Linked DNA regions of Limnospira fusiformis SAG 85.79. The protein of the gene in region 1 interacts with the protein of each later gene in a pairwise test. Links are inferred from orthologs where the notes say so. Each region holds a gene or a part of one and is shown on either strand. Other genes may lie near its edges.

What was found.
Region 2: the proteins of ribD (region 1) and accC interact in binary tests that used the Escherichia coli proteins (3 or more experiments, as listed by UniProt). The link is inferred for Limnospira fusiformis SAG 85.79 from one-to-one orthologs.

Annotation. Positions count from the first base shown.
Region 1 is NZ_CP051185.1:4,599,531-4,616,038, forward strand. Bases 7,590-10,514 are described here. They hold ribD (bifunctional diaminohydroxyphosphoribosylaminopyrimidine deaminase/5-amino-6-(5-phosphoribosylamino)uracil reductase RibD), read left to right. Parts: upstream 7,590-8,431; coding sequence 8,432-9,598; downstream 9,599-10,514. Other genes in these bases: HFV01_RS21765 (carotenoid oxygenase family protein), read left to right, coding at 7,590-8,153; HFV01_RS21775 (hypothetical protein), read left to right, coding at 9,595-10,191; HFV01_RS21780 (class I SAM-dependent methyltransferase), read left to right, coding at 10,315-10,514. Also shown: HFV01_RS21740 (hypothetical protein), read right to left, coding at 324-551; HFV01_RS21745 (hypothetical protein), read right to left, coding at 600-827; HFV01_RS21750 (hypothetical protein), read right to left, coding at 968-1,210; HFV01_RS21755 (Yip1 family protein), read right to left, coding at 1,379-4,987; HFV01_RS21760 (folate/biopterin family MFS transporter), read left to right, coding at 5,092-6,474; more of HFV01_RS21765, read left to right, coding at 6,675-7,589; more of HFV01_RS21780, read left to right, coding at 10,515-11,391; HFV01_RS21785 (SH3 domain-containing protein), read right to left, coding at 11,402-12,133; HFV01_RS21790 (NACHT domain-containing protein), read left to right, coding at 12,341-13,735; HFV01_RS21800 (glucose-1-phosphate adenylyltransferase), read left to right, coding at 14,504-15,799; HFV01_RS21805 (AAA family ATPase), read left to right, coding at 15,886-16,350; HFV01_RS21810 (DnaJ C-terminal domain-containing protein), read left to right, coding at 16,471-16,508. UniProt on the Escherichia coli protein: Converts 2,5-diamino-6-(ribosylamino)-4(3h)-pyrimidinone 5'-phosphate into 5-amino-6-(ribosylamino)-2,4(1h,3h)-pyrimidinedione 5'-phosphate.
Region 2 is NZ_CP051185.1:1,976,121-1,992,552, reverse strand. Bases 8,566-11,414 are described here. They hold accC (acetyl-CoA carboxylase biotin carboxylase subunit), read left to right. Parts: upstream 8,566-9,233; coding sequence 9,234-10,595; downstream 10,596-11,414. Other genes in these bases: HFV01_RS09385 (YggT family protein), read right to left, coding at 10,592-10,876. Outside these bases: HFV01_RS09465 (ABC transporter permease), read left to right, coding at 1-191; HFV01_RS09460 (DNA phosphorothioation-associated protein 4), read right to left, coding at 209-679; HFV01_RS09455 (WG repeat-containing protein), read right to left, coding at 955-1,083; HFV01_RS09430 (S-layer homology domain-containing protein), read right to left, coding at 2,956-3,420; HFV01_RS09425 (nucleoside triphosphate pyrophosphohydrolase), read right to left, coding at 3,471-3,791; HFV01_RS09420 (hypothetical protein), read right to left, coding at 3,831-4,667; HFV01_RS09415 (hypothetical protein), read right to left, coding at 4,687-4,983; HFV01_RS09405 (IS630 family transposase), read left to right, coding at 6,338-7,213; HFV01_RS09400 (IS630 family transposase), read left to right, coding at 7,678-8,553; ltrA (group II intron reverse transcriptase/maturase), read left to right, coding at 11,854-13,656; HFV01_RS09375 (RNA-guided endonuclease InsQ/TnpB family protein), read left to right, coding at 13,709-14,872; psbX (photosystem II reaction center X protein), read left to right, coding at 15,097-15,219; HFV01_RS09360 (hypothetical protein), read right to left, coding at 16,002-16,432. UniProt on the Escherichia coli protein: This protein is a component of the acetyl coenzyme A carboxylase complex; first, biotin carboxylase catalyzes the carboxylation of the carrier protein and then the transcarboxylase transfers the carboxyl group to form malonyl-CoA.

The DNA.
Region 1 (16,508 bases):
ACTTGACTTACTATTAGAGAATGGGAAACCGTGCCGACATATATAATGGTTTTTTGAGCCTATAGCTCTGGGTAGGTTGGGTGAAACCCAACAGGGGTGAGATGGTGGTGTTGGGTGGCGTTCGGACCCCCCAACCTACTCAAATAGGCGATCGCTCCGAATAGTAGGTTGGGTGAAACCCAACAGGGGTGAGATGGTGGTGTGGGGTGGCGTTCGGACCCCCCAACCTACTCAAATAGGCGATCGCTCCGAATAGTAGGTTGGGTGAAACCCAACAGGGGTGAGATGGTGGTGTGGGGTGGCGTTCGGACCCCCCAACCTACTCAAATAGGCGATCGCTCCGAATAGTAGGTTGGGTGAAACCCAACAGGGGTGAGATGGTGGTGTGGGGTGGCGTTCGGACCCCCCAACCTACTCAAATAGGCGATCGCTCCGAATAGTAGGTTGGGTGAAACCCAACAGGGGTGAGATGGTGTTGTGGGGTGGCGTTCGGACCCCCCAACCGACTCAAATAGGCGATCGCTCCGAATAGTAGGTTGGGTGAAACCCAACAGCGGTGAGATGGTGGTGTGGGGTGGCGTTCGGACCCCCCAACCTACTCAAATAGGCGATCGCTCCGAATAGTAGGTTGGGTGAAACCCAACAGGGGTGAGATGGTGTTGTTGGGTGGCGTTCGGACCCCCCAACCGACTCAAATAGGCGATCGCTCCGAATAGTAGGTTGGGTGAAACCCAACAGCGGTGAGATGGTGGTGTGGGGTGGCGTTCGGACCCCCCAACCGACTCAAATAGGCGATCGCTCCGAATAGTAGGTTGGGTGAAACCCAACAGGGGTGAGATGGTGGTGTGGGGTGGCGTTCGGACCCCCCAACCGACTCAAATAGGCGATCGCTCCGAATAGTAGGTTGGGTGAAACCCAACAGCGGTGAGATGGTGGTGTGGGGTGGCGTTCGGACCCCCCAACCGACTCAAATAGGCGATCGCTCCGAATAGTAGGTTGGGTGAAACCCAACAGGGGTGAGATGGTGGTGTGGGGTGGCGTTCGGACCCCCCAACCTACTCAAATAGGCGATCGCTCCGAATAGTAGGTTGGGTGAAACCCAACAGCGGTGAGATGGTGGTGTGGGGTGGCGTTCGGACCCCCCAACCGACTCAAATAGGCGATCGCTCTGGGTACGGTGAGATGGTGGCGTTGGGTTCCGTTCCTCCACCCAACCTACTTAAAATAGGCTCTAAAAATCCCAGGTTTTTCTCTTGACAAATACCGGAACTTGACTTATTATAAAAGAATGGGAAACCGTGCCGACATATATAATGGTTTGGGGAGGGGTTCAGTCTCTCCCGGTAAAATTACCTGAAAGAGAGACGGAATTAACTAGCTAAGACCAGTTCTTTTTGGCGGGTTTAATGTGAGGGACTCCTAATCGAAAATATGTAGGTGCTACTGGTTCAATATCGGGGTCAAAACCACCTACTTGATTAGTCCTGAGCATCCATAAATCAGCCCCTAATTGCAGAAAAATCATGGCGATTTGGTCGTGAACCCAACGAGGTAGAAGAGTTCGCCAACTAGACAAAGCCTTAATCAGAGTGTCGCGGGGTTTTTCGACAGTCAAATCACCTAATTTGGGGGCATTAAATCGCCAGTCTGGGCGTACCTTTCCCATGGGGGTTAAATAATGTTCGAGGGTATTCAGTAAATCGCCTAACTGTTGGAAACGGAGAGTTTGCTCATGATTAGGGTGTTCTCGCATCCATTTAATGATGAGGGGATTTAATTCTAACTCGGCTAAAATTTGCCGCAAAGAGGAATATAAGGCTTGGCTAGAGTCCTGACAACAGGAATTAACGGGACTCACAAAAGTAGTTCCGGTTCCGTCTCCGACACGATAACGCGCAGCCATAATATCTAATTCCTGAATAACGGCATTTAGGGGGGAGAATTTGATGCCATCAAAATCATAATCTTCGGTGAGGGGGCTAAACTTAATTAGAGTTTCGCATAATGGTCGCACACCCAACCATCCCCATTGACGATCGCCTCCATAATGTTCCCAAGCATTCGCCCCAGAAATAATACCATCAGTATTATTAGTATAAATTTGTCGGTACTCGATCGCAAAACGTAACTCCCCCGTTAAAGGGTCTCGTTTCACCGTAGCTACCCCGAAAGCAAAATGCCCAAAATAGATTTTCATTGATGCTAATTCGGCTTTCTTTCCGCCAATACCGCCAAACAGGTGCATCATCAAAGCGCGATCGCCTTCTCGCCATTGAGAAATCGCCATATGATCATCTTCACCCTCATTGTGCGGAGATAATAACACATTTTTCATCTGCCCCTTTTCCGCCTTTAAATTACTCAAATAATCACGCCTAAAGTAATCCAAGCATGGTGTCAGACCGTGAATCACCCGTTGAGGGGAGAGGCGGAACATTTCCCTAGGTGCGATCGCCTGTACCGTAAACCGACCTTGCTTATTTCTCGCCCCATAAATATACCATCCTCCGCTGTTAACCGGAGACTCTTCCACCCCCTGATTATTAAAAGAATAAACCCCATTACGATTAGGGATTACCGTCGGCATATAAACTATCTCCTCATACCCATCAAAATCCCCTGTAGACGGGTTAAAATGCCGAACTTGAAACAGGTCATTGCCCAAGTTTTTGACAAACCTTACCACCCCATAAAACCGCCCGGAAATTTGCATCGGTTCCCGTTGAATATACACCACCGGAACACCCTCCCCAGTATCCTTAATTACCACCGGTTCACGAAGTGCCACAATCATATCATCATCAGGTCTCGCCCCCGCCAAAGACTCCAAAGGATCGACATTTTCCCAACCATCAAGTCGGTGAGGATGAACCTTTCCCTGTCGTTGACTAAGCCGCGCTTGATCAGAGAAATTCACATCCATTTTTAACAATTTCGAGTAGTTTTGCACCCACTGTTCATCACTCCAGCGCAAAATTACTACCTGTCCGATGCGATGTTGATTTTCCGGGTCAGCATGATAAATTTCCAGCCGCACCCCTTTCAGGGTTTCCCGTTCATCTTTACTTGGTAAAATTAACCGACCTATCCAAGTATAATTGGGGTGATATAACTCGGGATTTAACCTTTGTTGAATTGGATAATAACCCACCTGATTAAATAACCCCTGCTTGTAGCGTTCATATTCGCTAATGGTGATAAACTTCTGCGGGTCTAATCCGGTGATTTCCCAATTTTGACAGAGAATACCTGTAATAATTTGCACCGTCTGTTCCAGGTGCGTCCGTCCGTCCGGTAACAGCGCATCCCCCATGGGTCCATCATCGCCATTATGACCTACTGGACCCAAAGAAATCAAGATAATTCTGCCCCGTCTTTTGGCACAATTCCAATTAGAAAGAACGGAAATCGGCCAGCGTCCTGAAAACATAATCGGACCGAGTTTTTCCACATTATCTTTTTCCCCCACTAGGTGATAGAGTCTTTGAATCGCCATAGCCCCGGTATTCCCACTAATTACCCCCGCTAAAGAAATCACCTCAATGGGGGCATTAATATTGTATTTCAGGAAGCTAACCGCACCCATAGACATCTGACCACCCCCACTGTAACCAATCAGGGTAATCGGTTTACCACTACCGAGGGGATAGCCAAAGCTAATTAGACTATTATAAATGACTTGGGCTAATCCTTGGTTTTGAATCGGACCATAACGGGGGTCGGCGGCGATCGCTACAGAAACTACATTGCGGAAATTGATAATAAAAGCGATCGGGTTAGCCGGATTTTTTAGGGATATTGATTCAATGATTTGCCAAATAAACGATAGGGGACGGTCTGAGGTTAGGGGTTTATTGGTGACACTATAAGGCATGATTCCTTTGACGATGAGAATATCATCAGGTAAGGACTCAGCTACCTTATCCAACATATTTTCAACTTGGGGGAGGTATTCATGGGAACCTTGATTGATACCGTCTAGGTACATTACATAACGGGAAATACTGTTGGGGTTCTCGATTTCTTTGACCGGGGTTCCTGTATATTTCAGGGTGCGATCGCCATACCATCCCGCCCACCAACTTAGGGCTTCTAGGGGAGTTAGGAATATCGAAAAGAATAGCGCGATCAAGCCAATAGTCGTCAGGTCGATCGCTAATTGCAAAGTTTGTTCTAACGCATTGTACCAACGACTAAACCAACCTGGGGACTGGGAGGAAATTAACACAAACACGAAAAACCCCGTTAATCCTAATGCGATCAATTGGATCGCCCGGTTGCGTTTGATGGTTTCTGGACTGTGGCGGGTCGCAGCATCCAGTATTACTTCATTACCCACATCATCGATGCTTTCGATATTACCTGATATCACCATTTGTGTGAGTTTTTGGCGATCGGTTACTACCTCGGTTCCCGCCACTAGGTTAGTTAACTTTTGACCCAGAATCATTAACGGACTGCCGATCGTTCGTTGTAAAATCTGCAATAGTACCCAGCCTAACCCTACCGACGAAAAAGTAGCCCAGGTGTCAAAATTGGTTACTGCTTTAATCGCCGTTACTTCCGCTAGTAATGACCAAATCGACAGAAATACACCAATGGGAACGCCAAAATAGGGAAGACCCACTATGAATCGTAAAATTTGCGGCGCGTAGCTTAATCCTAGCGTCGTAATCGTTGCTTGTAGGTTAAGTCCGCTATTAAATATCGCATTGTGAACTAGCCAAATACTCGCCGCCCAAAACCAAAACGTGAACACAAACAAAATCGCGGCCATTCCTAAACTCAGCACAAATCGGAAGGGTCGGACTCGGTTAATAAATAAAACAATCGATTGACCTATCGCCTGGGAGACTCCCGCCACCAACACTATTGTTAGGGCTAGTCCTCTACCTAGGGGTAGGATATTAATTTCTACAAAAGCATCTCGGTTTAGGGACAGCGCCCCTAAGATTAGATGCCACCACTGATCAAATGCCGTTTCCATAGTGATTTATACTGCCTAGACTTAAAGCGATCGCATCATTGTGTCGTTTTTGATTGAACTCGCTATGATATCAATATTGAAATTTCTTAACTTTTGTTTACAAAATGGAATTATCCCCAGTTAGCTTTGGCAATACCAAGGCATGGCTCAAGAAGCATATACTATTTGGCAATGAACCTAACCCAGAATTGGTCGCTATTCTGACCGTGTACTTTGTGCAAGGTATTCTGGGCCTCTCCCGTCTCGCCGTTAGCTTCTTCCTCAAAGATGATTTGGGTATGAGTCCCGCCGAAACCGCCGCCCTATTCGGAATAGTCTCTATTCCCTGGGTGATTAAACCCCTATTCGGCTTTATGTCCGACGGGTTGCCAATTTTTGGATATCGCCGCCGACCCTATTTAATCCTATCCGGGTTAATGGGGACTTTCTCCTGGGTTTACCTAGCTACCTTCGTTGATCATCCCATTACCGCGACAATTGCGATCGCCCTTAATTCCCTATCCGTAGCTATCAGCGATGTGATTGTAGACTCCTTAGTTGTAGAAAGGGCGCGAAACGAGTCTATCAGCAATATCGGTTCCCTTCAATCCCTCTGTTGGGCTTCCTCAGCCCTGGGGGGGTTAATTACCGCCTACCTCAGCGGCTATCTCCTGGAAATCTTTACCTCCGAAACAGTTTTCCTCATTACCGCTACCTTTCCCCTATTGGTGATGGTTGTCGCATGGGCGATCGCTGAAGATAAAATTACTAACATCTCCAATTGGCAAACCGTCAAACACCAAGTCCAACAACTGCGGGCTGCCATCACCCAAAAATCCATCTGGCTACCCACTGCCTTTATCTTCTTGTGGCAAGCTACCCCCACCGCCGACTCAGCCTTTTTCTATTTCACCACCAACGAATTAGGATTTCAACCAGAGTTTTTAGGACGAGTCCGCCTAGTTACCAGTATCGCCGCCCTCCTCGGTATTTGGTTATTTCAGCGATTCTTTAAATCTGTCCCCTTCCGTAAAATCTTCCTAGTCTCAACCCTTCTCTCCGCCGCCCTCGGTATGACCATGTTACTCCTAGTTACCCACACCAACCGCGCCCTAGGAATAGACGACCACTGGTTTAGCCTCGGAGATAGTCTCATCCTCACCGTAGCCGGAGAAATCGCCTATATGCCTGTTTTAGTCCTCGCCGCCCGCCTATGTCCCCCCGGTGTAGAAGCCACTCTTTTCGCCCTATTAATGTCCATCTCTAACCTTTCCCGACTCCTATCCCACGAGTCTGGCGCACTTCTCACCCACTTATTAGGAGTCACCGAGACTAACTTCGATAAATTATGGTTGTTAGTCATTATCACTAACTTAACTACCCTTTTACCATTACCCCTAATTCGCTGGCTACCATCTACCACCGCCGAAACTAACACCCATAACATCCATTCACCCAACCTAGAATCAACCGCAGAATTAGTCCCCGAATTAGTCACCACCGATTAATTAATAACTGGGAATCGGTAATCAATCCCCCTTTCCGACTCCCTCCCCCTCACCTAATCGGCGGGATTTATGCCTGCTATTCTCAACCTATCTTGACCTATCACACATCTTGATATATACTAAATATATCTACTAACTGATGTCTGATATCAATTAACCATAATTTCTCAGTTAATCACCTTAAACCAAATCATTGAATCATGCAAAATACCATATCTGAACCCTCCCAAAATCAACTATCATATAACCCCCAAGAATGGCAAAAAGGCTATTTGTCTCAACCCAATGAATACAACTATACCATCACCAATATTGATGGAGAAATCCCCCCAGACCTGAAAGGAACCCTATTCCGTAACGGTCCCGGTTTATTAGATATCGGTGGCTTACCCATTCATCACCCCTTTGATGGAGATGGCATGATTTCCGCTATCCGTTTTCAGGACGGACAAGCACACTATCAAAATCGCTATGTCCGCACCCAAGGCTATATAGACGAACAACAAGCCAAAACTATTCTTTATCGCGGTGTATTTGGAACCCAAAAGCCTGGCGGTTTTCTCCACAACGCCTTTGACCTGCGGATTAAAAATATTGCCAATACTCAAGTCATTTATTGGGGTGGTAAATTACTCGCCTTATGGGAAGCAGACCTACCCTATCATCTCAACCATCAAACCTTAGAAACTATTGGGCTAGATAACCTTAACGGTATCCTCGAACCCGGAGAATCTTTCGCCGCCCACCCCCGCATTGACCCCAGTTCTAAGTTTAATGGCGGTTCCCCAAGTTTAGTTAATTTTTCCATTAAACCAGGACTATCAACCACTATCCGTATTTATGAACTCGACAGCCATGGTAGCCTCCTACAAAAATACGCCCATACAGTCCCCGGATTTGCCTTTATCCATGATTTTGCCATCACCCCTAACTACTGTATTTTCTTCCAAAATCCTGTAAAATTTAATCCCCTTCCTTATCTGTTTGGACTCTGTGGCGCAGGACAATGTGTGCATTTTCAAACTAATCAACCTACCCGCATCATTGTTATTCCTCGTGACCCCGCACAACGACAAAATATCCGACATTTTGACGCTCAATCTGGCTTTGTTTTCCATCATGCTAATGCTTTTGAACAGGAAAATAAGATTGGCGTTGATTCTATATGTTACCAATCTTTACCAGGGGTTGACCCACAAGCTAATTTTCGCGATACTGATTTTAATGCCTTAGAACCTGGTCAACTCTGGCGGTTTACCCTTGACCTCACTACCGGACAGGTTCAGCGTCAATTAATAGAATCTCGCTGTTGTGAGTTTCCTACTACTCACCCTAATTCTGTCGGTCGCCCTTACCGATATCTCTACTCCGCCGCCGCCCATAATAGCCAGGGAAATGCACCCCTTCAGGCGATTATTAAGTTTGACCTGGAAACCGGTTTGCGTCAACTTTGGACTGCTGCACCACACGGCTTTACCGGAGAACCTGTCTTTGTTCCCCGTCCTCATGCTACCTCCGAAGATGATGGCTGGTTATTGACTCTCGTTTATAATGCACAACACCATCGCTCAGATGTCGTTATTTTGGATGCGAAAAACCTTGAAAAAAATGCGATCGCTACCTTACACCTTCAACACCATATCCCCTATGGCTTACATGGGACCTTCGCCAACATTTAACTGACTTAACATTGGGGCAGCTTTTTTGTATACAATCTTCTTGCCCCCTTCTGGCTCGCCTAATGTTAACTTTTGTAAAAAAAAATTAAGTTTTGTTGCAAAAAATTTTTTTTTGGGGAGGGGGGTTGCTTTTTCGCGGCACTTGCGCTACACTTTTAATATAATGGGATGGTTGCAAAATTTTTATTTTAGGCAGTAGTTCATTATTAAACTTAATACAAATATACTATCATTAATCCTGAGCCCCTGTCAACCCCTTTAACAAAAATTGTCGGCTGATGAATTTACCAAATGCTCAATCTGTCTCAGAATTTGACCGCCAGATGATGCGTAATTGTCTAAATCTGGCAAAGGAAGGGCTAGGAAAAACGGCACCAAATCCCCTAGTAGGTTGTGTGATTGTCCGTGATGACCAAATTATCGGGGAGGGATTTCACCCCGGACCAGGACAACCCCATGCAGAAATTTTCGCCTTGCGGTCTGCGGGAGAATTAGCCAGGGGAGCGACAGTATATGTGAACCTAGAACCGTGTAACCATTACGGAAGAACTCCCCCCTGTAGCGAAGCGTTAATTAAAGCAGGAGTTGCTAAAGTAGTGGCGGGAATGGTGGATCCGAATCCTCTGGTAGGTGGACAGGGAATTGCTAAACTGCGCCAAGCCGGAATAGAAGTAATTGTGGGAGTAGAAGAATCAGCCTGTTTAAAATTAAACGAAGCATTTGTTCATCGGATTATTTATAAACAAACCTTTGGTATATTGAAATACGCCATGACCCTGGATGGGAAAATAGCCACAGATACAGGTCATAGTGCTTGGGTAACAGGTGCGATCGCTCGCCAGGAAGTCCACCGTCTACGGGTCGCCTGTGATGCGGTAATTGTGGGGGGAAATACGGTCAGGCGAGATAATCCTCACTTAACCACCCACGGTCAAGGGGAACCCAACCCGTTGCGGGTAGTCATGAGTCGTAGTTTAGATTTACCATCATCAGCGCGACTGTGGGACACTTCCGAGGCTGCTACCATAGTTTTTACAGAAGTTGGTTCCCGTCCCGATTTCCAAGAACACTTGCGGAAAAAGGGGGTAGAGGTGCTGGAATTTGCACCATTGACACCCGCTAAAGTTATGTCATATTTCTATGAGCGTCAATTTTTGTCCGTGCTATGGGAATGTGGGGGTCGTCTAGCCTCTGAAGCCATAACTCAGGGGTGCGTTCACAAGATTTTGGCGTTTATTGCTCCTAAAATTATTGGTGGACAGGCTGCACCCTCTCCGGTCGGTAATTTAGGCTTTAGTCAAATGACTGAAGCCTTATCCCTAGAAGCAGTAAGCCTGCGAGCGATCGGTTCAGATTACCTAATTGAGGGTTATTTGTCGAATGGCTGGTCTGGAGCCTTACCAGAGGCTTTTCAATTCCAGACTACAGGGAGTAAAGCCCTATGAATGAGGTGGTTATTTTAGGCTTGATGGTCAGCAGCCTCGGTGTGGAAGCCGTCCTCGCTGGAAGCTGGCTATGTCAATTGCAGGATGAACAACAACAAGAATATGAAGAGGAGGAAGAAATCTTGACTCATTATGATTCCGATAATCCTAACACCACCACTATTGCATCATCTCAATCTCAGATATCCTCCCCTAATCATCAAGACTGGGAATATAAAATTGTTCGCGCTCAAAGAGATTTATTTCGGAACCCTAAAACCTTTGAAAAACTTTGTCAGGAAGAGGCGATCGCTGGTTGGGTAATGGTGGAAAAACTAGACGATCGCCGCATTCGCTTTCGTCGTCCTAGCAATTACCAACCATCCCAGTCAGATCAGGTAGCCTTGATTGACCCCTATCGGTCTTCCTATGGGTCTAGTTTTAACTTGATGGGTTTACTAACAGGTTTCGCCTTTTTAATCGCCATTATTCTCCCCGCTTATTTGGGATATATATTGGTATCAACCACCTTAAATACTCGGCTCCCAGAACTACCCATAACCCCCGAAATAACTGAAGATAATGAAAGTGAAGACATCGAAATCCCCAGATAAATCCTATAGATACCATCAGAGTTTAGCACCCCATTAAGTTTATACTTTCGATTTCTGAGAAAATGCGATAATTGGTCTATTCTGCTGTAGGATAGACCATTATTCTATAGTGTTCATCTGGTTATGACTGCAACTAAAAGCCTCGAAACCCTTGGCTGTCTTGGTCAAGTTACCTTAGAAGGTGATCTGGTACGCCTTAAAGGTTGGTCTGCTTCCTGGGGAGGTGGTCTCGTCCTGGATTTTCGTATTAATATTGGTGGCTTAGATGTTCCTGAGTTTCGGGTAGAGAAAGGGTTAATTAGTCAGGATGTCCAACAGTTATTTCCTAGTTTAGATCACGCTGACCAGGCTAGATTTTTAATTTATATCCCCCTAAGTTGGATTCAACAAACAGGTTTATTCAATAGTTTGGTAAGGCTAACTCCTATATTTGCATCGGGAGAAGGTGATGTTTTATTTGGGTTCTTGGAACCTTCGCTTCCGGTTCCCGAAAAAAGCGATCAGGTTGGGGTGGGTGGTAGTTTTAAGTTGGTGGCGGCGGACTTTTTAGGACACTTTGTTAATAAAGCCAATTTACAACCAGCAGAGGCGGTTCTTGATGCGGGTTGCGGGGTCGGTCGCATCGCTTATGGTTTGGCTTATTATCTCAACTCTCAAGCCTCTTATCACGGGTTTGATATTGTTCCCCATTGGATTGATTGGTGTCAGCAAGTGATTAGTGCTACCCGTCCTAATTTTCATTTTGAATGTGCGGATTTATACAGCGATCGCTATAATCCCACTGGCAAAACTCCCGCCGAAAATTTTGTGTTTCCCTACCCTAATAACCAATTTAATTTTGTGCTGTTAACTTCCGTTTTTACCCATTTATATGCAGCCGCCAGTCGGAATTATTTACAACAGATAGCGCGAGTGTTAAAGCCGGGTGGTAGGTGTTTATGCACGTTTTTTCTATTAAATGATGAAACCGAATCCTTGATTAAATCCGGTCGCAGTTCCCGGAATTTTGCCTATGCTGTCGGCGAAAGTTTTATCGATGATCCTGATAATCCCGAAGATGCGATCGCACATTCCGAAGCATTAGTAATGGATTGGATTAAGGATTCTGGTCTATCAGTACAACGCCAAGATTATGGGATGTGGTGTCGTCGGAGTCGTTCCGCTAGTTATCAGGATATGTTGGTGTTGTGCAAAAATTAAAGCATTTACCTCATTCTAATCTCACCAAAAACTCATAGGTAAAACCTCGGAAATTCGAGTCAAGCTCGAAAGTATAGGTTCCCGATTCCGGAATCATTCCCGTCCATTCCGTTAGGTCATCATTAGCATTAACATCATCCCCTAAAAGTTGACCATCTGGAGTGATAATATAGGGGAAAATAGAGTTTTCCGCCGTAACTGTCAGGGTTTGACCTGCTTCAGCTTCCAAGGTATAGCTATGGCTACCACCGCCAATAATTTCACCTTGGATAATAGCTGAATTACCACCCGGTAAAAATTGAATCGGTTGGCGGACATTCGGACAACTGCTATGGGTTCGGTTTTTAGCAACCCATCCCGGAACCGGATCGCTAATTTCTAGCCAACCGTCTTGCTCATTTACTACCGAAATAAAAGTATTATTGGGTAGTTGACCAACAATGTTACCTTCCTGAACTTGAGGCGCGCGCCGTACATTTAAAGGAGGGTCAGGGTCTTGGACAATTGCCATAGTAATCTCGCAGCCAGTTGTCGGGGGTCTCACCACAATTGGTGGCGACTCTATAACCCCAGGTGCTTGACTTGGCGCACTAGGAACCGGGGAATCAGTAACTGTTCCTTGAGGTGAGGCGGCGGGAGTTTCCTGTGAAGATCGCCACTGAATAGCGATCGCTGCTACTATAACTGCTGTCACCAGTCCGGCTACACTGGCAACTATCAATTGCTTGGGTTTGAAGGACATGGGACAGACCTCGCTGGTAGACAAAAATCATCTTCAAAAATTGCAGAGTTCCCAATTCCAAATATATCAAAACTTACCCCCTCTTCCCCAATCCTTCAGGACTCTAACCTAAAACTTAACATGATAATTATCCCTAAAGTCATAGTTCAGTGTATTTTTAACATAACCATTATTTCCTGTCCCGATCGCAAATCCTGACTCTATTCAATGCCTAGATTAACTGGTACTCGGGTACAAGTTCCCAAACGCCATCAATTACTCACCCAAGTTAAACAGGAGGTGAGACAATATCGGCTACAGTCTCCCCATCGCCATGTTCTCACCAAGTTAGCCCAGGAAAAACCCCCCCTACGCATGAGGCGCGCTTGGGATGTGGAAGTGAAAATAGGCAGCCGCCCTAGTGTGAAATTAGCAGCTAATGCCGGAATTATTGAAGTATTCGATCACATTGATGGCCGCCTGTTGATTTTGGGGGGGACTGGTTCCGGGAAAACTACCACCCTGGTGGGACTGGCTAAGGTCTTAGTAGAGAGAGCCTTATCTGATGAACATGAACCTATGCCGATTTGGCTCAATTTATCATCTTGGCGAGTTGAGCAACAGTCTATCTCCGATTGGATGGTAGAGCAAATGCACCTCAAATATGCGATCGCTCCCGAATCAGGACGCTACTGGATGGAACAACTCCAGATTCTCCCCTTATTGGATGGTTTCGATGAGGTCGAAGAACATCATCGGGAATCCTGTATTCAATATATTAATGATTTTTTAGACAGTCATCTCTCCCCCCTACATTTAGTAGTATCTAGCACCGTCAAATCCTATCATCCCTGTCAGGCAAGGTTGCAACTAAATGGTGCAATATTGTTACGTCCCTTGACTAATCGACAGATACACAAGTATTTAATGAATGCTAGAAGTCGGGAACTTTGGCATGACATCGAAGAAGAACCACAGTTATTAAAAATCGCCCAAAAGCCATTATTTTTAACAATGATGACCCTAGCTTATGAAAATATCTTAATCTCATCTTGGAAACATTTAAACACCATTGATGATCAACAAGAGTATTTATTAAAAGCCTATCTGCGCCATCAAATTTCTAGCTTACGCGATCGCCATCATAATAGTGATGCCGGAAAAAACTACAGTTCCGAACAATTCCGCCACTGGCTAACAGAACTCGCCAAACGCCTGGAAAAAGAACAAACTCAAGATTTTATCCTCGATCGCATCCCGAAAACCTGGCTACATACCCGCGAACAAGAACGGGCTTATCATCTGGGTATGAAGATAGTCGAAAGTGGGATTTGGTGGTCAATTATAGCAATCATGATCCTAGCAATCATTTGGCGATCGCTGCCATTGTTAATCGCCGCCATGACCCTAGGAATCATATTAGCCCTCACCTACCAACCGTTGAGCCTAAAATTGGCGATCGAACGCCTGATCTTGCGATTTGTCCTATGGGGAGAAGGAGATGCACCCTGGAACTATGCCCAATTTTTAAATGATGCCACCGGGTTACTGTTGCTCAGAAAAATAGGCTCACGCTACCAATTCATTCATCGCCTACTACAAAAACACCTTGGCAAAACGTGACCAGCCTTACAACACAGGACGTAACTCCTCTACCAGGGCTCGCCTCAGTAGTTGATGATGCCCTGATGTCCCTATTTAGCCCGTCTGACCCAGCCCACCAGAGCGTCTATTTGCCAGTTTTAACTTTGCTACTTGCCAAGATTGCCATCCAGTCGGACACTTAGACTTGGGAGAACTGATGCAGTCGAGAGCATGATTTAATCTCAAATTAGGTTAACATTTTACGGCAATACGGTATAATACCAAGTATGGTGCGAGACCTTCGGGTATGAAATAGAGCTGAAATGGGCGTGGGGACTACCCGGTGAGGACTTCAACCCCTTGCTTGATTGGGTCGCATCCCTGGCCATCCCATAACACAGCCGGATTTTTTGGCCCACCTTCGAGACTTCCAATATGGTTGCCAAGGTGAAGCGTCTAATCAGGTCTAAGACTGCCCGAGCCATGCTGACATGGGCGCATTATCGATTCAAACTAACCCTGAGACATAAGCGCGGAAATAACTGAACAGTTGTAGATGTGACCGAAGAATACACCAGCAAAACCTGTACTCACTGTGGTCATGTCCATTCCCAGCTAGGTGGCTCAAAAGTGTTCCGATGTCCTGAGTGCGGGTTCACTCTACCACGGGACTGGAACGGTGCTTTTGGAATCTTTCTAAAAGCTTTGCGGGATACCGCCTCTGTTACCTTAACGGGTAATAGTGCTATCGTCGCATTGTCCGGGAACAACCGGAAAAATGTCGCGTAAATGTATCAGGTAATTGAAGTGAAACAAGTATTAGCAGTAATTCTAGGTGGCGGTGCGGGCACCCGTTTGTACCCCCTAACCAAAATGCGAGCCAAACCCGCTGTTCCTTTAGCCGGTAAGTACCGTTTGATCGATATTCCGATCAGTAACTGTATAAACTCAGAAATTCTGAAAATCTATATCCTGACCCAGTTTAACTCAGCATCCCTTAACCGTCATATTGCCCGAACCTACAACTTTTCTGGCTTTACAGATGGCTTTGCGGAAGTCCTCGCCGCACAACAAACCAGTGTGACTAACCCCCAATGGTTTCAGGGAACTGCTGATGCAGTGCGCCAATATCTATGGCTCATGGAAGAATGGGATGTTGAACATTTCCTAATTCTGTCCGGTGACCACCTGTACCGCATGGACTATCGGGATTTTGTCCAACGTCATATCGACACAGGGGCAGACATCACCCTATCAGTTTTACCCGTAGACGAAAAACGGGCTTCTGCTTTCGGTTTGATGAAGATTGACGAAAGCACTGGTCGGATTATCGATTTCAGCGAAAAACCCAAGGGAGAAGCCCTAAAACAAATGGCAGTGGATACCAGCAGTTTGGGGTTATCCCCCGAAGAGGCTGCCGAGTCGCCTTACATCGCTTCTATGGGCATCTACGTTTTTAAAAAGGATGTTTTATTTAAACTACTCAAGGATGCCCCAGATCAAACCGATTTTGGTAAGGAAGTGATTCCTGGTGCCGCTAAGGATCATAATGTTCAAGCCTATCTGTTTAACGATTACTGGGAAGATATCGGAACTATTGAGGCCTTTTTTGAAGCTAACTTGGCTTTGACTCAACAGCCACAACCTGCTTTTAGTTTCTACGACGAGAACGCTCCTATTTATACCCGTTCCCGCTACTTACCACCATCCAAGATGCTGGACTGTCAGATCACTGAATCTATTATTGCTGAGGGTTGCATTCTCAAGGAATGTCGCATTGATCATTCTGTGCTGGGGTTGCGCTCTCGTGTCGAGTCCGGTAGTCTCGTTGAAGACACCATGTTAATGGGGTCAGATTTCTATCAACCTTTTGCTGAACGTCAATATGGTTTAGAAAAAGGTAGCGTTCCTATCGGTATCGGTAACAACACTACTATCCGCCGGGCTATTGTCGATAAAAATGCTCGCATTGGTCGCCATGTCCAGATTATCAACAAGGACCATGTTCAGGAAGCAGAACGGGAAGAGGATGGCTTCTACATTCGCGGTGGAATAACCGTAATTTTGAAAAATGCCGTGATTCCAGATGGGACAATTATTTAGGTTTACCTTTTGGGTAGTTCTATGGTTGACTAAGGGAAAGGAGGCTATTTTAACCTTCCTATCATATAAACAATCTGCCCTAGTCCATGTCTAAAATTGTCTTGATTATAGGGCTTCCTGCTAGTGGGAAGTCCTTTATTGCTGAAAGGTTATCTCAAGGGTCGCACTTTCAGCGCTGGGTCTCCACTGATAGAATTCGCCAACGCTTATTTGGTGATGAGAGTATTCAAGGACCTTGGTTGTCAATCTGGGCTCAGGTTCGCGGGGAACTTCAACAGGCCGTTGCTGATATGGTTGATGTTATTTATGATGCAACTAATGTTCAACGCCGTCGCCGCCGAGATTTAATTGCTCAGGTCCGTGGTTTTGGTTTTCAGTCCGTGGTCGGATTATGGGTTAATACTCCCCTGGAGGTCTGTCTAGCACGCAATGAAAGGCGATCGCGTCAAGTTCCTGAAGGGGTGATTCTCCAAATGTATCGCCAACTTACTGACGCGCCTCCTACTCTTAGTGATGGGTTCGATCGCCTCCTTGAGATTCAAAATATATAAATATGCTGCTTTTCCTAGCATCCTCTGCTAGGCTGGATCGAATTAGAGTGAATTTTCAGACCCAAGTTATTGTGCGGACGCACCCAAAAGCACAAAATGAGAACAGTAGGAGACTAGATAATGCCGACGACAGATTATAAAGATTACTATTCGGTTCT
Region 2 (16,432 bases), 2.6 Mb from region 1 along the record:
GCTTGGGTATTCAACAGCCAGATCCTTCCTGGGGGAATTTACTTTCTTCTGCTACTAATGCTTCCATTTTGGTGCTACAACCTTGGCTAATTTGGCCGCCAGCATTGTTGATTATTTTAACCGTTTTAGCATTTAATTTACTGGGAGATGGTCTCCGAGATGCCCTCGATCCTAGAAGCATACAACGGTAAGAGTGACCGCCGCTGAATTAGCCTAAAAATTGACTCAGATCAAATTCTGATTCCGGTTTTTTGAAGCGATCGCGTTCCGACATCAGCAATAATAACAGGCGATCGCCATAATCTACCGCCCCCCTAAATTCTTCTCGTAAAATTTCTAGTCCACCATTGGCAAATTCTTCAAAAATTTTCACTCTTTCTGCTTCCAATTCTGGGTCAAAAGGTGAGATTGTTTTGCTGTCCTTAGTATGGGCGATCGCTATCAGTTTAATTACCCAATCATAACCCCTCGAAATGAATATCTCTAGGGAAATAGGCGCGGGATCTCTCTGAGAAACAGCCTCAATCGGTACTCGCTTTTGGTGGCGGATACCTACAGAGGCGGCGAATACTATTACATCTGCATAGGTCTGAAACGGGCCGCTTTTGTTTTCGGATTCGGTTAAATCTCGCACTAGGTCTGCTTTATCTTTAGCGACTCTAACCCTGTTAATAGCCATTGTTTAATCGAATGTGAATTAATTTTAACTATAGTTTAAGCTAAAACTAGCACCAATCAACATCATTTCTTGACCCTGGCTACACACTACTGTATTTTCCCTTCTTGCTAACTCACCCTCCCCTCAGCATTATCGAAGCTATCACCACTGAAAACTCTTTTAATCTCATCAACATCAGATGATATTCAAGGTTTAGCAATATATCCATATTTCCCCCCGCGAACAATTCTCAAAGATTCTGGAGGCATTCCTTGACTTGCTTCCCCCCAGCTTCCTCAATCGTAGTGACCGTTTAACTGTACTACAGCCAACCCCTCAGAAAAAGGTTCAGCCCCATAAAATTGAGGTTGAATAATTGTTTTTCCCGTAGTATCTACATAACCATAACGCAGAGGTTGAATCAAATTACCAACCTTCCCTTCTCCAGTTCCCCAGGGGGCTAATCCCTCAGAAAATTGTAAATATCCTAACCCATTTGGTACAATTGACGTGAGATTTCCACTGGTATCAACCAGATAATATTGGTCGCCTTTAACAACTTTAGCAACTCCATAAATAAAATTTTCAGCCCGCCCAAATTCTGGCTGTATTACCCAATCACCATCCCGATTAATATACAGCCTTTATCTCAATCATTAAGCACAGTAACAACACTTGGTAAACCAGTTATTCAAACACTGTAAATTCACAAGGCTTACCGCCACTTCTACCAATCTCACTAATAATTCCATGGTCTCCGTCCTGAACTTGCACACTAAACTTTTGAGCTGTGACCACATCATCTCTATCGGGTTAAACTCAGGGGAATACACCGGCAGATATTCTACCCTGGCTCCTACTGACTCTATCATTTCTTTGACTTCTTCTCGATGATGAGAATTTCAGTTATGCATTACCACTACATCTCCTTTTTTTAATTTTGGCAATAAATCTAACTTGATGAATTGGAGAAAATCCTCTTTTTTCATTGACCCTTCTAATGTTTGAGTCGCCACCACTCCGGAGAGCTTAATTGCACCAATTATTGTCATTTTTTGACCTCGATAGGATTTCCGCAGTTCATAGACTTTTTTCCCTTTCGTCGCTCTGGCTAACGGTCTGCTCATCCCTACCCATAACCCACTTTCATCAATAAACACAAGCTTTTCAGGAGCCACATCTCTAATTCTTTACCAATAATCTACTCGCGCTTTCTGTACTTCTTCTGTTACTACTTTTTCGCTCCTGTATGTTTTTTTTTTGAGACTTATATCGTGCTGCTTTAAAAATCTATCTATCATGGTCGTACTGACATTTATGCCCAGCTTGTCTCTGAGCTTCTCACTATATTGCCATAAGGTCAGGTCGGGGTGGGCTTCTACGATATCTATCACGGCTTCCTCATGCTTAGATCAAATGCTTTTCTTTTTAGTGCCACACTTACGAGGAGATAAGTCTCCCGTTAATCGATACTGTTTGACCAGTCGCCTTACCGTGTCTGGACTCACCAAAAAGCGTTTCGCTACTTTTCGGATAGAAGTGTCTCCTTTTTCATAGGCTTCTACTATCTTTTTCCGAAAATCTAAAGAGTAACGGCTCATGGTAGTTGGTTGTGATAACTTATACAATAGCCATACATTATACTGTACTTTGTGTTTTGTGTAAAGGCTGTATCCCCATTGATGATTTAATTTAACTGGGGCTAGACCCTCCGCAAATTCCCCAGCTTCTGAAAATTTAGGTTCAATAATCGAGTTACCTTCCCGGTCAATATATCCCCATTCAGATCCGATCCTAACTTTTGCCCGTCCTTGGGAAAAGCTACCCCCACCATCAAATTTAGCTATAATGTGCCAATCACCTGATTTATTAATATATCCCCATTTTGTCTGATCATAAAGTTTAGCTAATGCCAAACCTTCCGCAAAATAATAGACAGGATTCAAACTAAATTTGGCAGGAATTGCTAGTCTACCTTCCCGGTCAATATATCCACTTTTATCATCCATGTTGACACTAGCCATTCCCTCCGAAAATGCCCCCAAAGATATAATATCACTTGCCAAAGTGATCACGATATTTTCTTCTGTATTAATGAAGCAATTTTGACCATTAATGATGACATTAGCTAATCCTTCGGAAAATTTTGCCGCATAGTCAAATTGAGGGGTAATTGCGAATAAATTACTATAGGCGATATATTCCCAAGACACCACATTTCTAGGTCGCAAGGCTTGACATAAAAAAGCCGCGATTTCACCCCTAGTAGCATTTTGATTAGGCTTGAGTTGTCGAACTTATGGATAATTAACCACTAAATTTTCAATCGCCCCAGCGGCAATTCTTTCCCTAGCATAATTGGGGATTGCCGCCGCATCATCAAAATATTGTGTGAGAATTTCTTCCGGGTTTTCAGGGATTCTATGCTGTAGATGTGCCGCTAAAACAATTAAGGCTTGCACCCTAGGAATAGGTTGCTGTGGGCGAAATGTACCGTCAGGATAGCAGGCCAAAAAACCTCGGCGAGTCGCTTGTTCAATATTCGATTTTGCCCAATAGTTATCGGCAACATCTTTATAGGCGATCGCCTCCTGAATTATCGGTGCATCATCAAACATCCTACACATTAACGTAGCAAACTCAGCCCTAGTTACAGGTGCATTGGGGCGAAATGTACCATCTGGATACCCTAAAATAATGTTTATATTAACTAATAAGTTAATGGCTTGAATCCCCCAGTTATTTTCTATGTCTGATTGCATTTATATATCTCAAATTATGGTGTGATAATAGCTGACCAATTATCCGAAATTTATGCAGTCCATAATAACATTATTTTCTGTTTAAAACCACCTCGTTGCGCTCGTTTTTCATCAACTTTTAATTGTATCTGCTCATCGGATATGTTATAACTTTTCTTCAACGATTCAACCACCTCTAAAATATCTGCTAATTCCTCCAATAGACTAGCATCATCGCTTTCTTGAACTTCCTCGGCTTCTTCCCTTAACTTATTTCGTAAAGCTATGCGATATTCCGCCTCAGATAAAACCTTGATTTCCGGCTTACCTCCAGATTGTCGTATCATTTCAGGAATGCGATCGCGCACCAGTTTATAATATTCTTTACGCATTCAATTATCCCCTCACACCACCAAATTTTGCTGATTAGATTACCGAGAAATTCTCGCTTCCGACAAAGCTATTTCCTGATTCCGACGATACAAAGCCACCCGATTTTGAGCCGTAGCATAGCGAGGATAGCTAGGAGATACAGCCGCCATTAAATCAGCCGCCGCCCGCCATTTTTCCGCAATTTCTAACCATTCCCTATCAGTCATTGCATCCCTTCCTAAAGACACAGCATTTTCAGCTAATTGGACAGCCTGTTTAAACAACTCTTCATCCGATAATACATCATCAGAAATTGTCTGATTGGGAGTAGGTTTCACCGATGTATAATCCGAGTTAAACAATTGAGTAACCGCTAAACTCATCCATTGATAAAAAGCAAATACCCCCACAATTAATAACACAATTATGCTGATGAGCGCAATTAATATACCCCGTGACGATTGTTGCTTTTGCACCAATTCCTGAGATGGATAACTATCAATTAGTCCCCCACTAGTATGACCCGGTAATCCCGCCCATATATGTGGTTTTTTTATGGTGATATTTTCTGACCAAAGCAGTTCACTATCTGGACTATCCAGAATATCCTCTAACCACAGTAATTGATGTTGATTAAAGACACGACTATGGATGCTAACTCGGCGAATCTTCCGGGGAGCAATTGTCTCTAAAACGTCCTTAATCTCACGGACTAAATATGATTTATCCAGATATTCTGCTTGCTTTCCTTCACAAAGTAATTGCAGAATACCCCCCACAAAAACAGCCCTAATTATTACCTTACTTTCCGCCAGATAATAATTAAGTACCTCAACTATGGCGACCACACTACCTTGGTGAGCCTGTTTGATCAAATCATTAATTGCATCCATCATTTAGCAGCCGAAACTATAGCTATTGACTGACTTCCCGAAAAAATTGCCCTAATTGACGACTCATTGACTTCACCAGTCCTTCGGATTTTTGAAGTTGAGCGTCAACTGTTGCTTCTAATTCCTTAACCCGGGCTTCGGGAAGATTAAGCAATTCTAGCAATTTTTGATAGGCGCGTGCCTCTTCATCATTAATCATTGGCTCCTCTGTAACCCTAGCACTAGAGCTAATCACCTGATAACCCAAAGCCAAAACCAATTCCCGTTCCTCTGGAGTTTGCAGTTTGGGAATCAACTCGTCAAGGGGAATATTCTTCATCAGATAATCCTTTGACACTCCCATTGCCTAAAGGCGAGGGGATTCTTCATTCATAGACCCAACTTGCTTTGACAGGATTGCTCCAGCCATAGTATAGGTCGAATCTCCTGAAGCGTTCGGGTATAAGACCCATGTTCCGCTATGCCCTAGCGTACACAAGGCTGACTTTGCTGCGCAACGCTGCGCGAACAGGATGTTGAGCGCAGCATTCCTATCCCGATCCAAGTTTAACCCACATTGACAAACATGAGTTCGAGTGGATAGGGCTTTTTTGACCACTGCACCACAGTTAGAGCATTCTTGGGAAGTATAAGCCGGGTTAACGGCAACCGTCACCTTGCCAAACTTAACCCCAAAATACTCTAGCCACTTCCTGAATTGATACCAAAGAGCATCATTAATCGACTTGGCGAGACAGTGGTTTCTAACCAAATTCTTTACCCTCAAGTTTTCATAAGCGACCAAATCGTTAGATTGGATTACGCAACGCGCCAGTCTCTTGGCGTGTTCTATGCGCTTCGCGCAGGCTTCGCCAACACGTTGCCTACTTATCTTGAGGTGTACTCGTCCTAGTTGGTTAATCGCTTTCTTTCGGTTGGATGAGCCTTTCTTTTTGCGAGAAACACGCTTTTGTCTAAATTTCAAGCGGCTCTCACCCTTTCGATAAAATCTGGGGTTAGGTTCGCGCTTGACCATTAGAATCGGTATAAAATTCCTTTAATCCTACGTCCAAACCAATCGCTTTACCCGTGGGCTGACTATCTACTTTAACATCCGCTTTGAGCATAAATTGAACATAGTAGCCGTCCGCACGACGAATAAGCCTAACCCGTTTGATTTGTTCGAGCGGGTAGAAATGTAAATCCCATGTTCCTTTGAGTTGAAGCTGGCCTATGCCTTTTTTGTCGGTGAAGGTTATTTTCTTACGAGTTTCTGATAGCTTCCACCCAGAAGTCTTGTATTCAACTGAACGACTGTTCTTTTTGAACTTGGGAAAGCCTTTCTTTCCTGGAATGGCTTTCCGGCAGTTATCGTAGAACCTTGCGATCGCCGAATATGCTCTTTCAATGGAAGCTTGACAGGCACTGGAGTTTAAGTCGCGAGCAAAAGGAAATTCATCTCGAGCGTGTTTTGCGCTAGGCGATACAAATCCTTCTGCCCAATTCCTGAATTATCCATCCAGAAACGGACGGCTTTATTGCGGATGAACTGAGCAGTTCGGATGGCCTCATAAATGGCAATGCACGTGATTTGACTTCCCTTTGGCTTTAAACTCCACTACAATCATTTATAGTACCAGACAGGAAAGTTAGGACGTATAATGGAGAGGACGAGATGACTAAGAAGACCAAAAATGCCAGCCCCCTATAGTTACGACCTCAGACAAAAAGTTATTGATGCAATTGAACTAGACGGTATGCCCAAAACAGAAGCCAGTCAAGTTTTCCATGTCAGCCGGAACACCATTAATCTCTGGCTGCAAAGAAAAGCACAGACCGGAGACTTCCTCCCTAAACCTAATCACCCACCTGGCAATAACCACAAAATTACCGACTGGCATAAATTCAAAGCTTTTGCCCAAGAGCATGGCGATCAAACCTCCGCTCAAATGGCTGAACTTTGGGATGACGACATCTCTCCTCGCACCATATCCAGAGCCTTGAAGAAAATTGGCTTCACCAGAAAAAAAACTTACGGCTACCAAGAACGTGATGAGCAACAGCGAGAGGAGTTTATTGCTCAGATTGAACAGATGGAGCCGGAAGGGTTGGTTTACCTCGATGAAGCTGGCATCAATAGTCAAGACTCGGATTATCCTTATGGTTACTGTGAGCAAGGACAACGCTTCCATGTCCTCAAATCCGGGAAGAGGCAGGGCAGGGTGAGCATGATTGCGGCATGGTGTCATCAACAACTCTTAGCCCCCTTTAGCTTTGAGGGTTGTTGTAATCGGACAGTGTTTGAGTTGTGGTTGGAGTTCATCTTAATTCCAACACTGAAGCCAGGTCAGACTCTAGTGCTAGACAATGCAACGTTTCATAAAGGGGGACGGATTCCTGAGCTAGTGGAGGCGGCTCAATGCCGTTTACTCTATCTACCACCTTATTCGCCAGACCTCAACAAGATAGAGAAATGTTGGTCGTGGTTGAAAGCCCGCATTCGCCATTGTATTGAGCAGTTTGATTCTCTCCATGATGCCATGGATTCCGTTCTCCAAGCTGCGTCCTAACCACCTTGACTAATGCTATACATAATGTATTTACATTATGTAACTTCTAAAATATGAATGCCTACCCTATCATGTCCAGATATTACCCAGAACTAAGTTACCCCCAACAGATAGCTTTACCTACAACCTACGGCTAAGATTTTGGGGGTGAACTGATTATGTTGGTATCGGTTTCTGCTCGGTAATTGTCACCAGTTGAAAAGTTGTTTAGGGGTATCGGGTTGGTTCCGGTAGGAGATAGTTTAGATTAGGCGATCGCACTTTTCATATCAGCCAGATGATAGCCCATAGTTTCCCCTCACCGAGGATTATGAATCAGACCCATAGATAACCGGATAGGCGATCGCTCATAGGTTTACCTATAGGTCTAGTCCACGGAAAGGCGGTCTGATATCTTTGTATAGCACAAGACATGAAAGTTAGGACGTATAATGGAGAGGACGAGATGACTAAGAAGACCAAAAATGCCAGCCCCCTATAGTTACGACCTCAGACAAAAAGTTATTGATGCCATTGAACTAGACGGTATGCCCAAAACAGAAGCCAGTGAAGTTTTCCATGTCAGCCGGAACACCATTAATCTCTGGCTGCAAAGAAAAGCACAGACCGGAGACTTCCTCCCTAAACCTAATCACCCACCTGGCAATAACCACAAAATTACCGACTGGCATAAATTCAAGGCTTTTGCCCAAGAGCATGGCCACAAAACCTCCGCTCAAATGGCTGAACTTTGGGATGACGACATCTCTCCTCGCACCATATCCAGAGCCTTGAAGAAAATTGGCTTCACCAGAAAAAAAACTTACGGCTACCAAGAACGTTGGAAGCAACAGCGAGAGGAGTTTATGGCTCAGATTGAACAGATGGAGCCGGAAGAAGTGGTCTACCTCGATGAAGCCGGCATGAATAGTCAGGACTCGGATTACCCTTATGGTTACTGCGAGGAAGGAAAACGCTTCCATGCCCTCAAATCAGGGAAGAGGCAGGGCAGGGTGAGCTATATAGCCGCATGGTGTCATCAACAACTCTTAGCCCCCTTTAGCTTTGAGGGTTGTTGTAATCGGACAGTGTTTGAGTTGTGGTTGGAGTTCATCTTAATTCCAACACTGAAGCCAGGTCAGACTCTAGTGCTAGACAATGCAACGTTTCATAAAGGGGGACGGATTCCTGAGCTAGTGGAGGCGGCTCAATGCCGTTTGCTCTATCTACCACCTTATTCGCCAGACCTCAACAAGATAGAGAAATGTTGGTCGTGGTTGAAAGCCCGCATTCGCCATTGTATTGAGCAGTTTGATTCTCTCCATGATGCCATGGATTCCGTTCTCAAAGCTGCGTCCTAACCACCTTGCCTAATACTATACATTGATAGGTGTATCTTTGTACATTGATAGCTTGGGGAATTATCTTCTGCTGTTGTCGTGGTTGATTTTGAAACATATCCTCCCCCCAACCGGAACAAACACTCTTGGGGGTGCGACCGACGTGATAGCAGTCAATGGTGAGGAACGAACCGATAGGCTTGCCATTGACGGGTATCACAAGGGAGTTACCCTATCGGTGTTTGGTTGGGGGGAGGTATGGATATTTGACAGATTGATTAAGTTGTGTTTATTGATTAACCCGTCAATAATTAAGATTTGTTGCTAAAGGATATGCACCAATCGTCCCGTATACTAAGACTGAATGGAGTGCATATTGAGTGTGACGATACGACTATCGGGTTAAGTGAATTCCCGCGATAGTAGTCAGGATAGGGGTTTAAGTAAAATGCGGATGGCGAGACTCGAACTCGCAAGGCAAAGCCACACGCCCCTCAAACGTGCGCGTATACCAATTCCGCCACATCCGCAGAAGACAACCGAGGACTAGGAATGATTTTTCCCATCGGTGTGCTAATTTACCATTGTAGCACCAAACTCCAAAATTGCCAAACTTTTTTTGCCAACAAATTTGGGTAGTATCTTCCACAAAGTCCCAAAATAACATATCCTAACTGATTATTGCCCGAACACCACCGAAAATGCGGTTTTCAAAGATCCTGATTGCCAATCGTGGGGAAATTGCCCTACGGATTCTCCGAAGTTGTGAAGAAATGGGGATTGCCACAGTGGCCGTCCACTCCACTGTAGATCGCCATGCCTTGCACGTCCAGTTAGCCGACGAAGCTGTTTGCATAGGCGAACCCAGTAGCAGCAAAAGTTATCTAAACATCCCCAACATCATCTCCGCAGCCCTAACCCGGAACGCCACCGCCATTCATCCTGGCTATGGTTTTTTAGCGGAAAATGCCAGATTTGCGGAAATTTGTGCTGACCACGACATCGCCTTTATCGGTCCAACCCCGGAGGCGATTAGGTCAATGGGAGATAAGTCCACAGCCAAAGAAACCATGCAGCGTTTCGGTGTTCCCACCATTCCCGGTAGTGAAGGCTTAGTCACCAATGACAAAGCTGCCCAAAAAATAGCCCAAAAAATTGGCTATCCAGTAATTATCAAAGCCACCGCCGGGGGAGGAGGTCGGGGAATGCGACTGGTCCGAAGCGCCGAGGAACTCCCGAAACTATTTTCCGCCGCCCAAGGAGAAGCAGAAGCAGCCTTTGGAAACCCAGGCTTATATATCGAGAAATTTATCGAGTGTCCCCGCCATATTGAATTTCAGATTTTAGCCGATGGATTTGGGAATGTGATTCACCTAGGGGAAAGGGACTGTTCAATTCAGCGACGACATCAAAAGCTACTGGAAGAAGCGCCCAGTCCGGCTTTAAATCCTGAACTCCGGCGAAAAATGGGAGAGGCGGCGGTGAAAGCAGCCGCATCAATTAACTATACCGGGGCGGGAACAGTAGAATTTTTACTCGATCGCCATGGGAAGTTCTACTTTATGGAAATGAATACCCGTATCCAGGTAGAACACCCGGTAACAGAAATGATAACGGGGCTAGATTTAATCGCCCAACAGATCCGCATCGCCCAAGGACAAAAATTGCATCTCACCCAAGATCAAATTCAGCTTAGGGGTCATGCGATCGAATGTCGGATTAATGCGGAAGATCCAGATCGCAACTTTAGACCACACCCCGGACGCATCAGCGGCTATCTTCCACCGGGGGGTAATGGGGTCAGGATTGATTCCCATGTGTACACCGATTATGAGATTCCCCCCTATTACGATTCTCTCATTGGTAAGCTAATTGTCTGGGGTCCTGACCGGGCAGCGGCTATAGTAAGGATGAAACGCGCTTTGCGTGAATTTGCTATTACCGGAGTTCCCACAACCATCAGTTTTCATCAGAAAATTATGGAAACCCCGGAGTTTCTCGAGGGTAAGGTTTACACCAATTTTGTGGAACAGTGGATGAACAAAAATTTGCCTTCTCGTTAAACAATCATTCTCAGAATTCCCTGTTGTCCCAGTAACAATTCCCGCAGGAGGCTAAAAATCCCTACCCAAATCACCGGGGTAATATCCACGCCTCCCAAAGGGGGAATCACTTTGCGGGTGATGGCTAAAAAGGGTTCCGTTGGCCAGAAAATCAGATTAAACGGAAACTGATTTAACTCGGCTTGGGGATACCAGGTCAAAACAATGCGGAAAATAAATAATAGGGTCATTCCCGCCAGGAACAAGCCCAGAGTCCAGTCTAAGATGGTAAAAGTTGTCATGGCCTTGAGTTGAAGTTTGTTAACCTTTTCCCATTTTAGGGGTTAGCCAGCCCCCTAAATTGGCAGTGGTTGCCAAGTTACAGCCTGTTCAGAAATCATCTGATCACCTCTCAAAGTCCCTCTCCCTCTATGGGATCCAGATTTAGGGTGAGGGCAATATATTAAGCGACTGGTGAACAAACTGTAACTAAAAGGGAGTTTGATGGGCTAATTGACATATTCATGGTTGATGGTATGATAGATGCACATGACATTACGACAATAGTGCGGGAGTCTGAAAGCGCCGTCGCTTTAGCGCGGGGATGAAAGACGACACGGCGACTTGAGTCGCCGTCCTGCCAAGACGGCTTATATTGTGTGCATGGATATAGCCATGATGTGCGATTCGTTCCCGCCAAAAGTAGAAGGAAAATTCCTGAAACGTAGGCGGGGCAGGGAACACAGCCCCCAAAGGGCATTGAACCTTGACAACTAGATATCGATGGTGGTGAAAGTCCATCCCGCGAGGTGTATCGCGTGAAAGCACGTCCCCCACAGTAGCGACTGGTCATCAATCTGTGAAGCGGGGATGAAAGGGAGTAAGCCTGGGTCTAAACGGGCGCCCTCTTGAGCAAGTGTCCATGGATAGAAAACGAAGTCACGTCCGAAAGCGTCGTTACTATAAACCTGCGAAAATTAGACTGACACGCAGGAGCCAAAATGGCTAAAGGATAAAGGGGAGGCTGATATCATACAGACCTCTCATACACCCAAATAAACCCGGCGTAAAGTGGCATCCTAAAGGCACAATCAATCGATATCTGGAACGAAGTAACCTCCGTTGTTGCTCTCAGGAATAAGGTCGAAATCCTGAGTAGGAAACCATCCGCAAGCCAACGTGAGGAAGGATTGAGTCAGAAGCGAATGTCTGGGGTAATGCCCAGGATATGCTGACGGACTCACGATAACTTGGAAGATGGAGCCTTAGTAGCATGGAAATGCCCAAAACGATTGGAAACAATACGGTGGTGCTGGAATGGCAAGATGTTGATTGGAAATCAATCGAACGTCGAGTCTTCCGCCTGCAAAAACGGATTCATCAAGCCGAACGTCGTGGTGACATCAAAACAGTTCGCGGACTCCAAAAGTTACTGCTGAAGAGCTGGTCAGCCAGAATGTTAGCGGCTCGTCGGGTTACACAAGATAATCAAGGCAAAAAGACGGCAGGAGTGGATGGGGTTAAATCCCTATCCCCAAAAGCACGTATGCGCCTTGTAGGTCAATTGAAGCTCAACTCAAAAGCCAAACCCGCACGTCGGGTATGGATTCCCAAACCGGGAAGAGACGAAAAGAGACCATTAGGAATACCCACAATATACGACCGCGCATTACAAGCCTTAGTCAAAATGGCACTCGAACCCCAATGGGAAGCCAAATTTGAACCTAACTCATACGGGTTAAGACCAGGTAGGTCTTGTCAGGACGCAATCGGGGCAATATTCAATGCCATTAGGTGCAAACCTAAATGGGTATTAGACGCCGACATTGCTAAATGCTTTGACAGGATTGACCATGGCAAACTATTGGACAAGCTCGAAACGATACCCGCCATCAGACGACAAATCCGGGCATGGTTAAAAGCTGGGGTAATAGATTCTGGACAGCTATTCCCGACCGATGAGGGGACACCACAGGGAGGCGTAATAAGTCCCCTACTGGCAAATATTGCCCTCCACGGCATGGAAGAGAGCATCAAGGAATTAGTGGAACAACTACCTGGAAAAGGTAGTCGTACCAATCGAAGACGAGCAGTATCCTTAATCAGATACGCAGATGACTTCGTTATCATTCACGAAAACCTTGGGGTAATCGAGAAATGTCGTGACCACATCCAGGAATGGTTGAAAGGGATGGGATTAGAACTCAAAGAGGAAAAAACTCATATCACTCACACTCAAGAGTGTGATAACCCGGGATTCGATTTTCTCGGTTTTAACATCCGACAACATAAAGTTGGCAAATACAAAACCGGGAAGAATACCCATAATGAGCCTCTAGGATTCAAAACCATCATCAAACCCAGCAAGAAGGCTGTCAAGTCCCATTACCAGAAATTGAAACAGATAGTAGATTCTCACATCGTCGCACCACAAGAGGGGCTAATTAGGCACCTTAATCCGGTCATCAGGGGATGGAGTAACTACTACTCAACTGCGGTGTCAAAACAAATATTCTCCCAATTGGACGAACTCCTCTATTGGAAATTAGCCAGATGGGGAAAAAGAAGACACTCAAATAAGACTGGGAAATGGGTAGCTCGGAAATATTGGCGGAAGATTGGAAGTAGAAATTGGGCTTTCGCGACTCGCACGGAGTCAAACCCGATGCAGTTACGAAGCCATGCAGAAACACCAATTATCCACCACACCAAGGTCAAAGGCGAAGCCAGTCCATACGACGGTAATCTTAAATACTGGAGTACAAGAATGGGCAAACAACCAGGAATTCCTACAAGGGTGTCAAAGCTCTTGAAGAAACAAAAAGGGAAGTGCGCCCACTGCGGACTAACATTCCGGGAAGAAGACGTGATGGAAATCGACCACATCATCCCTAAGTCGAAAGGCGGAAAGGATACATACAAGAACCTCCAACTTCTTCACCGTCACTGTCACGACGTTAAGACGGCCTTAGATGGTAGTCACGGTTCTCATGACAAGAGCCAAGTTATCGAGGAGCCGGATGAGGTTAAAGTCTCAAGTCCGGTTTTGGAGACGAGTCGGGTGGGCGACTACCCGGCTTAGTTTAACTGTACTAGAGTTCAAAGCCTACGGAAAACCCCAGCAATTCAGCGCCATAGACGAGGCGGTGAGAACAGTTCAGTTCATCCGAAACCAAGCCATCCGTTATTGGATGGACAACCAGGGAACTGGACAGAACGACCTGCAAAAGCTATGTGCTCAACTTGCTAAGGAATTCCCTTTTGCTGCTGAACTCAACAGCATGGCTCGGCAAGCATCCGCAGAAAGAGCCTGGAGTGCAATCTCTCGATTCTACGAAAACTGCAAGAAGGGTATCCCCGGAAAGAAAGGGTTTCCCTCTTTTAAGAAAAATAACCGCTCGGTAGAGTACAAAACCTCTGGGTGGAAGTTAGACTCGAATCGCAAGGCAATCACCTTCACCGACAAGAAGGGCATTGGTAGACTAAAGCTCAAAGGCACTCGTGATCTGCATTTCTATCCAATAGAGCAGATTAAGCGAGTTCGCCTCGTCAAAAGAGCCGATGGCTACTATGTTCAGTTCTGTATTCGTGTAGAACGGACTGAATTTGTTGAACCCTCTGGTCGAGCCATCGGCTTGGATGTTGGACTCAAAGAGTTCTACACCGATAGCAACGGTGAAACAGTTGGAAACCCCCGGCATCTCAGGAAAAGTGAATCACGACTAAAGCAGTCGCAGCGCACTGTTTCCAGAAGGAAGAAAGGGGGTCAGAATCGAGCCAAGGCCAAGGTGGTTCTAGGCAAGCGCCATCTCAAGATAAGTAGGCAGCGTAAAGATTTGGCTGTGAAGTTGGCAAGATGCGTAATCCAGTCTAACGACTTGGTAGCCTATGAAGATTTGAGAATCAGGAATATGGTGCGAAATCACAGCCTTGCTAAATCGATTAGCGACGCTTCCTGGTATCAGTTTAGGGTGTGGTTGGAATATTTGGGCAAGGTGTTCGGCAAGAGCACTATTGCTGTTCCACCCCACAGGACAAGCCAGGAATGCTCTCGCTGCGGTGTCATTGTGCAGAAGACTTTATCCACTCGAACTCATGTTTGTCGATGTGGATGTGTGATGGACAGGGACTATAATGCAGCGAGAAACATCCTTAGTCGGGGATTGAGTACGGTAGGGCATACCGGAACTTTGGCGCTAGACGCAAGCAACGCTTCAGGAGAATCGACCTCTACTTTGGCTGGAGCAATCCTGTCTGAGCAAGTTGGCTCGTTGAGTGAAGAATCCCCGTCGCTTTAGCGCGGGGAGTGTCAAATGACATGGCAAATAGTGATAACCATGTTGATGACCTGTGGAACGCGGGGCAAAGCCGATCGCCAAACCGTAAGATCAAATAGTAGAGAAAAAACTGCTATAGGCGGTTTGGTAGGTAGGAAGCCCGGGCTGTAATCTTCGATTCAGCGTCGGGTAGTTTACAATAATAAAAATATAATCTGCACTTGCACTCTAAGGATCTGATTAAGATGACACCTTCATTGATGAATTTCTTCTATAGCTTGCTGGCTGGTATCCTGATCATTGTCGTCCCGGCAACTGTTGGGTTAATCTTTATTAGCCAGAAGGATAAAATCATCCGTCGTTCTTAGAAACTTGACAGGAGCCGATTTTTAGCTAAATTGGGGTTTATGGGGGGCTAGGGGCGATCGCTATTCCCCCTCCACCCCCAACCGTCGAGAAGCCCGGTTTCTAGGAGAGCATGATTTAATCTCAAATTAGGTTAACATTTTACGGCAATACGGTACAATACCAAGTATGGTGCGAGACCTTCGGGTATGAAATAGAGCTGAAATGGGCGTGGGGACTACCCGGTGAGGACTTCAACCCCTTGGTTGATTGGGTCGCATCCCTAACCATCCCATAACACAGCCGGATTTTTTTGCCCCCCTTCGAGACTTCCAATATGGTTGCCAAGGTGAAGCGTCTAATCAGGTCTAAGACTGCCCGCGCCATGCTGACATGGGCGCATTATCGATTCAAACTAACCCTGAGACATAAGCGCGGAAATAACTGAACAGTTGTAGATGTGACCGAAGAATACACCAGCAAAACCTGTACTCACTGTGGTCATGTCCATTCCCAGCTAGGTGGCTCAAAAGTGTTCCGATGTCCGGAGTGCGGGTTCACTCTACCACGGGACTGGAACGGTGCTTTTGGAATCTTTCTAAAAGCTTTGCGGGATACCGCCTCTGTTACCTTAACGGGTAATAGTGCTATCGTCGCATTGTCCGGGAACAACCGGAAAAATGTCGCGTAAATGTATCAGTTTCCCCTTCCCCAGTGGAGGGTTACTTAGAAACTGGGTTTCTTTTGTCCCCACCCCTGACCCCTCTCCCCAAGAAAGATAGGGGTTTTAAGTGTCTACCTGTCATTATTCCCTAATCTGAGGAAAGTTAAAGTTGCAATTAAGGATGTTGTCCTGTTTCATGCAGGACTTAATCTGGTATGATGATATGGGGATAAATTCACCATCTAAGACAAAATCATCGGCATTCATTACCACCCCCAAAATTTCCTGAGTTTCCCGCAGACGGATGACTGTATCGTTGGCAAATCCATCATTGTTAAAATCAATGAGTAATTGATAATCTAAGTCCTCTTCTGTTAAGCCACCAGTCAAACCAATTTTATCCCCATGAAACCAATCAAAATCAGTGATAACCGGTGCTTCATTGATATTATGAGTGGCATTTTCGACGCTAATAATAAAGACATTTTGGGGATTTGCTCTAATGTAATCTGCCCAGGCTGGCTTAGAAGCCATTAAACTCAAGGGAGGTAAAACAGTTAGCAGGGCTAGGC